2 regions of the Roseburia sp. AF15-21 genome follow, and region 2 is predicted to be linked to the other one. Evidence: riboswitches for the same ligand, from Rfam matches in the RefSeq annotation. Region 2 holds a riboswitch; the other holds the start of a gene.

Region 1 (3,430 bases), on a different contig from region 2:
TGCATTATCACGGTCAGCTCTGCGGATTTTATCTAAAAATGGCAGATTCAGTACCTGTGGAGACTGGCGTAACCACCAGTTATCTGCTTTGGAGCCAGCTAATCTGGTACAGTGGATACGGGACTGCTGTCCGGCACCAATACCGATTGCCTGTCCGTCTTTTACATAACATACGGAGTTAGACTGTGTATATTTTAAAGTAATCATGGAAATTGCCAGATCTCTCTTTGCTGATTCCGGCAGCTCTTTGTTTTCTGTTACAATATTGTCAAAGAAATGCTCGTCAATATTTAACTCATTTCTTCCCTGCTCAAAGGTAACGCCAAATACCTGTTTCCGCTCGATTGGGTCCGGAATATAGTCAGGATCAATTTCAATGACATTGTAATTGCCATTTTTCTTTGCTTTTAAAATTTCTAATGCGTCATCATCATAGCCCGGTGCAATGACTCCATCAGATACTTCTCTTTTAATTAAAAGTGCGGTTGCTTTATCACAAACATCAGAAAGAGAAATGAAATCTCCGAAAGAGGACATACGGTCAGCGCCTCTTGCTCTTGCATATGCATTAGCAATCGGTGTAAATTCTACATCCATGTCATCTACCCAGTAAATCTTACGCTCTACTTCAGAAAGTGGAAGTCCCACTGCTGCACCTGCCGGAGAAACATGTTTAAAAGAAGTGGCTGCCGGAAGTCCGGTTGCTTTCTTTAATTCTTTTACTAACTGCCAGCCATTGAATGCGTCTAAGAAGTTAATATAACCTGGTTTACCATTTAATACTTTGATTGGCAATTCGCCATTTTCCATGTAAATTCTGGATGGTTTCTGATTTGGGTTACAACCATATTTTAATTCTAATTCTTTCATTTTATTTTCCTCTCTCGCACGAATCTTATTCACAAAATCCTATTTGTTCTTGTTTACAATGCGGCTTTCATATTTTCCGGTTTCAATATCAATATATCTTACAAATAAGGATACCTTATTGTCTGCATTCAGGTTATTCCATACCAGCTCGGTAAATGCATCAATGTCATCTCCGATATCAACCAGTACCGGTTCGCCTTCAAAGCTTGGTAATGGATTTCCATCATTCATATAAGTATGAATGAAATGTCCTTCCCCAGCTACCGGATTCTCATAAGCAAATGTATAACGGTTGCAGGCATCCGGATTACCATTGTTGCTCTTTAAAATAGACATTGCATAATTGTATTTTCCATCTTCCACATGCATGATTCCGGAAATACGTGGTGTATAGTTCGGTGCGTCCGGCTCGAACTTTCTGGTTCTTAATGCCTGTTCGAAGGTCTGCTGTTTATCCATCAGTTCATAAATGGTATCTGTCTGGTCTCCATTGGTTACAATGGTCTTATTGCCCAGTACGCGAACCGGTGCATAAATAATAAGACTTGGGTCACTTAATTTTGCAGGGTCAAATGCCTGGGTACGGATTCCTTCTCCATCCTCAACAAATACACGGTTACGGCTATTCTCGCTTCTTCCCATGATAAAATAAGCAGTTACCGCATACTTTCCATTCTTCGACTTTCCAATTACAATTCCTCTTCCCGGATAAGTAGTGCTTCCAAGTTCTTCTGCTAATGAAGTCATCTTCATTTTTGTTCCTCCTTCTTACGCTCCATGTAATTTTTAAAGTTGCTGCAGCTTTCGTCAAAGTCTCTTTCTCTTTCGAATTTTCCCTGTGACTTTTCCTGTTTGCATGCATAAAAAATACCGACACGTATCCCGAGCTTAACTGCCCAGACGGTCGGCTTTCTCAGGTCATACTTCATGTGGTTATTCCCACGGTTCCGTCAGTCATATGACCTGAATTTAGTAAAACATATTCCAAAACACTTGTCAAGGAATTCTTCCTCTAAGGACTCCCCTTCATAAGATTTTCTATTTCTATAAGAACTCTCTCAGACGTTCTGCACGGTTCGCCCAGGTATCTTCCTTAAGTGCCCGTTCATAAGAATATTCTATGATTTCTTTCATTTTCTTCGGATGCCCCAGCATGGATAATACCTGCTCCGGCAATGCATCCAGATGCTCTAACTCATAAAATGCCAGATCCTTTCCGTCACAGAAACGCTCCTTTAAATAAATGCTGTCATCCGTTAAGGACACTGCCTTATTTAACATAGCTGTAAAAATTCTGTCATGGGCGCCATCCTTAAACCACGGCATGGTATTCAATGCAATCTTGGTATTCTGGATGATTTTTACGCATTCAGCAGAATCCAGCTGTCTTCCGTTTAAAATAAGATTCTCCGGATGTTTTACTTTAAGATTCTCCCAGCCCTTTCCAAAAACATACACCCGTACTCCATTATCTACCAATGTCCGCACCGTTTCTCCACGGAAATAAGTCCGGTTATACATATCCAAAAAAAGCATTCCTGCAAAGCATGCCATCAGCTCCCGCTCCGTTACTTCCGGAATCTCCCGGCGGACAAAATGCTCCATGGCAGAATCTAACGGCTCTGACGGATGCAGGCGGAGATAATTTAATATCTCATGATAGAAATCAATATATTCCTTCGTCTGGCTGGTAAAATGCTCTTCAATTGCCGGAAGATGCACATAGTTTGCGATAAAACCCACTTCATATTCCCGGTTCTCATATGGAATAAAGTCTGTAGAAATACGTTCTTCCTTATCCATCAGAAAATTCCCTGCCAATGGTAAAAAATGACAGGGAATCCCTTTATAAAACCGTTTCATATAAGAAATATGCTGACGGTCGATGCAGAACACAGTCAGATTCGGAATTGTCTCATCAAGCTGCTTATGATAATACAACGGATGGTCCACAAGAATACAATAGACCGGAATATTTCTGCTGGCAAAGACAGACTGAGACTCTGTTTCCAACAGGAACTCCTCTCCGCTTAATCCGATAAAGTTAAAGGTAATGACTGCGGTCTCGCCACTTTTTAAAAAGCGGCTTAATCGTTTCGTGTCAGCATATTCTGCCTGAATGTCGAAGAAGAAAATCTGATATCCCATCTTGCGAAATGACGCTGCCATCTCATGTGAAAAATAAGTTAATGTTTCTACGCCTCGTTCAAAAAACACAAGTTTACGGATATCACTCATTTTCTTTCTCCATTTCAAAAAATCCTAGTTCTTAAAGCTGTGAATTGGTGCAGGAATTCTTCCCCCACGGTTGATAAATGCATCACAGGAATACTGGTTTACCGGCATAATCGGTGCATAGCCGAATAATCCACCAAATTCTACAGTATCGCCTACTCCCTTTCCGATTACCGGAATCAGACGGGCTGCTGTAGTCTTCTGGTTAATCATTCCAAGTGCCATTTCATCTGCAATAATACCGGAAATGGTAGTTGCCTTGGTATCACCCGGAATTGCAATCATATCAAGACCTACGGAACATACACAGGTCATTGCTTCTAAT
Region 2 (3,430 bases):
TATTGGAAATACCATCCAATGCCCACTCATATGGAAGCTTGGTCAGAGAGTTTAAGGAAGCTAAAAGTCCGTTCTGCTCTGCACCGTAAGATGGGTTAGCTCCCGGTGAAAGCGGTTCGCCGGCTTTACGTCCATCCGGCATAGCTCCGGTTGCTTTACCATATACTACGTTAGAAGTAATGGTAAGGATAGAAGTTGTAGGCTCAGAATCACGATAAGTATGATGTTTCTTTAATTTATCCATGAAAGTCTTAAGCAGCCATACTCCGATTTCATCGGCACGGTCATCATCATTTCCATATTTCGGGAAGTCTCCTTCGATTTCGAAGTCTTTTGCAAGTCCGTTCTCATCACGTACGACTTTTACTTTTGCATATTTGATTGCAGAAAGAGAATCGATAACATGTGAAAATCCTGCAATACCGGTTGCAAAAGTTCTCTTTAAGTCGGTATCCATCAGAGAAAGCTCTGCTGCTTCATAGTAATATTTATCATGCATATACTGAATCAGGTTCAGTGTATTTACATAGATGTCTACTAACCAGTCCATCATCTTGTCATATTTTGCCATTACTTCATCATAGTCAAGATATTCAGCTGTAATTGGTGCGTAGTTTGGTCCTACCTGCTCGCCTGATTTTTCATCAACACCACCGTTGATTGCGTAAAGCAGACATTTTGCAAGGTTTGCACGAGCGCCGAAGAACTGCATCTCTTTACCTGTCTGTGTAGCAGATACACAGCAGCAGATTGCATAATCATCGCCCCATACCGGTTTCATTGCATCATCGTTTTCATACTGGATTGAGCTTGTTTCAATCGAGATACGTGCTGCATAATCACGGAAGGTCTGTGGCAGTCTGGATGAATAGAATACAGTAAGATTTGGTTCCGGTGCCGGTCCCATATTCTCTAAAGTATGAAGGAAACGGAAGTCTGTCCTGGTTACCATGGAACGTCCGTCTACACCTGTTCCTGCTACATCAAGGGTTGCCCATACAGGGTCACCGGAGAATAACTGGTTATAAGAAGGAATACGTGCGAATTTAACCATACGAAGTTTCATTGTGAAATGGTCAATCAGCTCCTGAGCCTGCTGCTCAGTAAGAATTCCCTTATCCATATCTCTCTTAATATAAATATCAAGGAAAGTAGAAACACGTCCTACTGACATCGCTGCACCGTTCTGTGTCTTGATTGCTGCAAGGTATCCGAAGTATAACCACTGAACAGCCTCTTTTGCATTGGTTGCAGGTCTTGAAATATCATATCCGTAAATCTCAGCCAGTTTCTTCATGTCTTCCAGACATTTAATCTGCTCTGCAATTTCTTCTCTTAAACGGATGACATCATCTGTCATCTGTCCGCATCCGCAGTTGGCTTTGTCCTTCTTCTTCTCAGCGATTAAGTAATCCAGTCCGTATAATGCTACACGGCGGTAATCACCTACAATACGTCCACGACCGTAGGTATCCGGAAGACCTGTTAAAATCTTAGCATGACGAACCTTCATCATTTCCGGTGTATAAGCATCAAATACTGCTGTATTGTGTGTCTTATGATACTTGGTGAAAATTTCTTTTAATTTATCATTTACTTCATAACCGTAGGTCTCACATGCCTGAACAGCCATCTTGATTCCACCATATGGCATGAAAGCTCTCTTTAATGGTTTGTCAGTCTGAAGACCAACTACCTGCTCTAAATCTTTTAAGCTTTCATCGATATATCCCGGACCATAAGCTGTAATTCCGGTTACAACCTCTGTCTCCATATCAAGAACGCCGCCCTTGGCACGCTCTTCTTTCTGTAATTTCTGAAGTGCATCCCATAGCTTGTTGGTTGCATCTGTCGGCTCAGCTAAAAAGCTCTCATCTCCATCATATGGAGTGTAGTTGTCCTGAATGAACTGACGAACATTGATTTCTTCTTTCCAGAGACGTCCTTCGAATCCATCCCACTCTTTCATTTCAATCATTACGATATCCTCCTAAAAAAATGTATTCAGTATGAACACTGAATGGTTACTAATTAGTCTTGTTTAACTGTAGTTAGTATATACTGACTGTCATTTTTTTGTCAATATCTTTTGGTGTTCAAAATAACATACAAAAGAAAACGAGCCAGTCCTCCAGGTTCATCGCCCAGACGGTCGGCTCGTTTTCGTTATACTTCATGTGGTTTTTCCACTTATCCGTCAGTCATATAACGGTTTTATCATAGACTATTTCTTTTCTGATTGCAATAGCTTATGAAAACTTTTTATCAACTATTTTTTCCGTTTTATCTGTTCTTTCCCTACAATACTTTGGAAAGGAAGTCGCAAAGACGCGGATTCTGTGGATTGGCGAAGAATTCTGCCGGTGTATTCTCTTCCTGAATCTGTCCTTCATTGATAAACATGACACGGCTTGCCACTTCTCTTGCAAATCCCATTTCGTGCGTTACCACTACCATAGTCATTCCGTCCTGTGCCAGTTCTTTCATAATTTCAAGAACTTCTCCTACCATTTCCGGATCCAGTGCGGAAGTCGGCTCGTCAAATAACATGACATCCGGATTCATTGCCAGTGCTCTTGCAATTGCAATACGCTGTTTCTGTCCACCGGAAAGCATTGCCGGATAGGTATCTGCTTTATCAGACAGTCCGACTCTCATCAAAAGCTCGTCCGCACGCTTAGATGCCTCTTCCTTATTCATAAGTCCGGTCTGAACCGGTGCCAGCATGATATTTCCTTTTACGGTATAATTCGGGAACAGATTGAACTGCTGGAATACCATTCCAATCTTCTGACGCATCTTGTTGATGTCTACGGATTTATCCGTGATATCTGTTCCTTCAAAAGTAATCACACCGGAAGTCGGCTCCTCTAAAAGATTTAAGGAACGTAAGAATGTGGATTTACCACAACCGGATGGTCCGATGATGGCAACCACCTCTCCCTGGGCGATTTCTGTGGAGATACCATTTAATACATTTACATTTCCAAAGGATTTACACAAATCCTTTACTTCAATCAATACCTTCTTATCGCTCATTTGTTCTCAACCTCGTTTCCAGTTTATGTACACCAGCCGTTAAAATCATAACGATTATCAGGTAGATAATTGCAACCCCGAACAATGGTAAGAATGGGTCATAAGTCTGGCTGCGGATGATATCGCCACCCTTTGTCAAATCCGGGATTGCAATATATCCACTGATGGAAGTCTCTTTCAGTAAGGTAATAAACTCATTTGCCAGTGCCGGAAGTACATTCTTAAATGCCTGTGGCAGAATAATCAGACGCATGGTCTGCGAATAATTCAATCCGAGGCTTCGTCCAGCTTCAAACTGTCCTTCGTCTACAGACATGATTCCGGAACGTACAATCTCTGCCACATAGGCAGCCGAATTCAAACCAAAAGCGATTACAGCCACTGCAATCTT

Evidence for each region. Region 2 has a riboswitch for ZMP and ZTP ahead of pflB (formate C-acetyltransferase). Riboswitches for the same ligand answer to the same signal wherever they lie in the genome.
Region 1: another riboswitch for ZMP and ZTP. It lies ahead of DWW33_RS02855 (IMP cyclohydrolase); the one in region 2 lies ahead of pflB (formate C-acetyltransferase).

Annotation. Positions count from the first base shown of each region.
Region 1 is NZ_QUHG01000001.1:591,423-594,852, forward strand. It holds gene DWW33_RS02850 (phosphoribosylaminoimidazolecarboxamide formyltransferase) at 1-870, opposite strand, end outside; gene DWW33_RS02855 (IMP cyclohydrolase) at 910-1,623, opposite strand; ZMP/ZTP riboswitch at 1,758-1,838, opposite strand; gene DWW33_RS02865 (glycosyltransferase family protein) at 1,915-3,108, opposite strand; gene DWW33_RS02870 (PFL family protein) at 3,133-3,430, opposite strand, start outside.
Region 2 is NZ_QUHG01000004.1:249,255-252,684, forward strand. It holds gene pflB (formate C-acetyltransferase) at 1-1,978, opposite strand, end outside; ZMP/ZTP riboswitch at 2,136-2,215, opposite strand; gene DWW33_RS08140 (amino acid ABC transporter ATP-binding protein) at 2,299-3,039, opposite strand; gene DWW33_RS08145 (amino acid ABC transporter permease) at 3,029-3,430, opposite strand, start outside.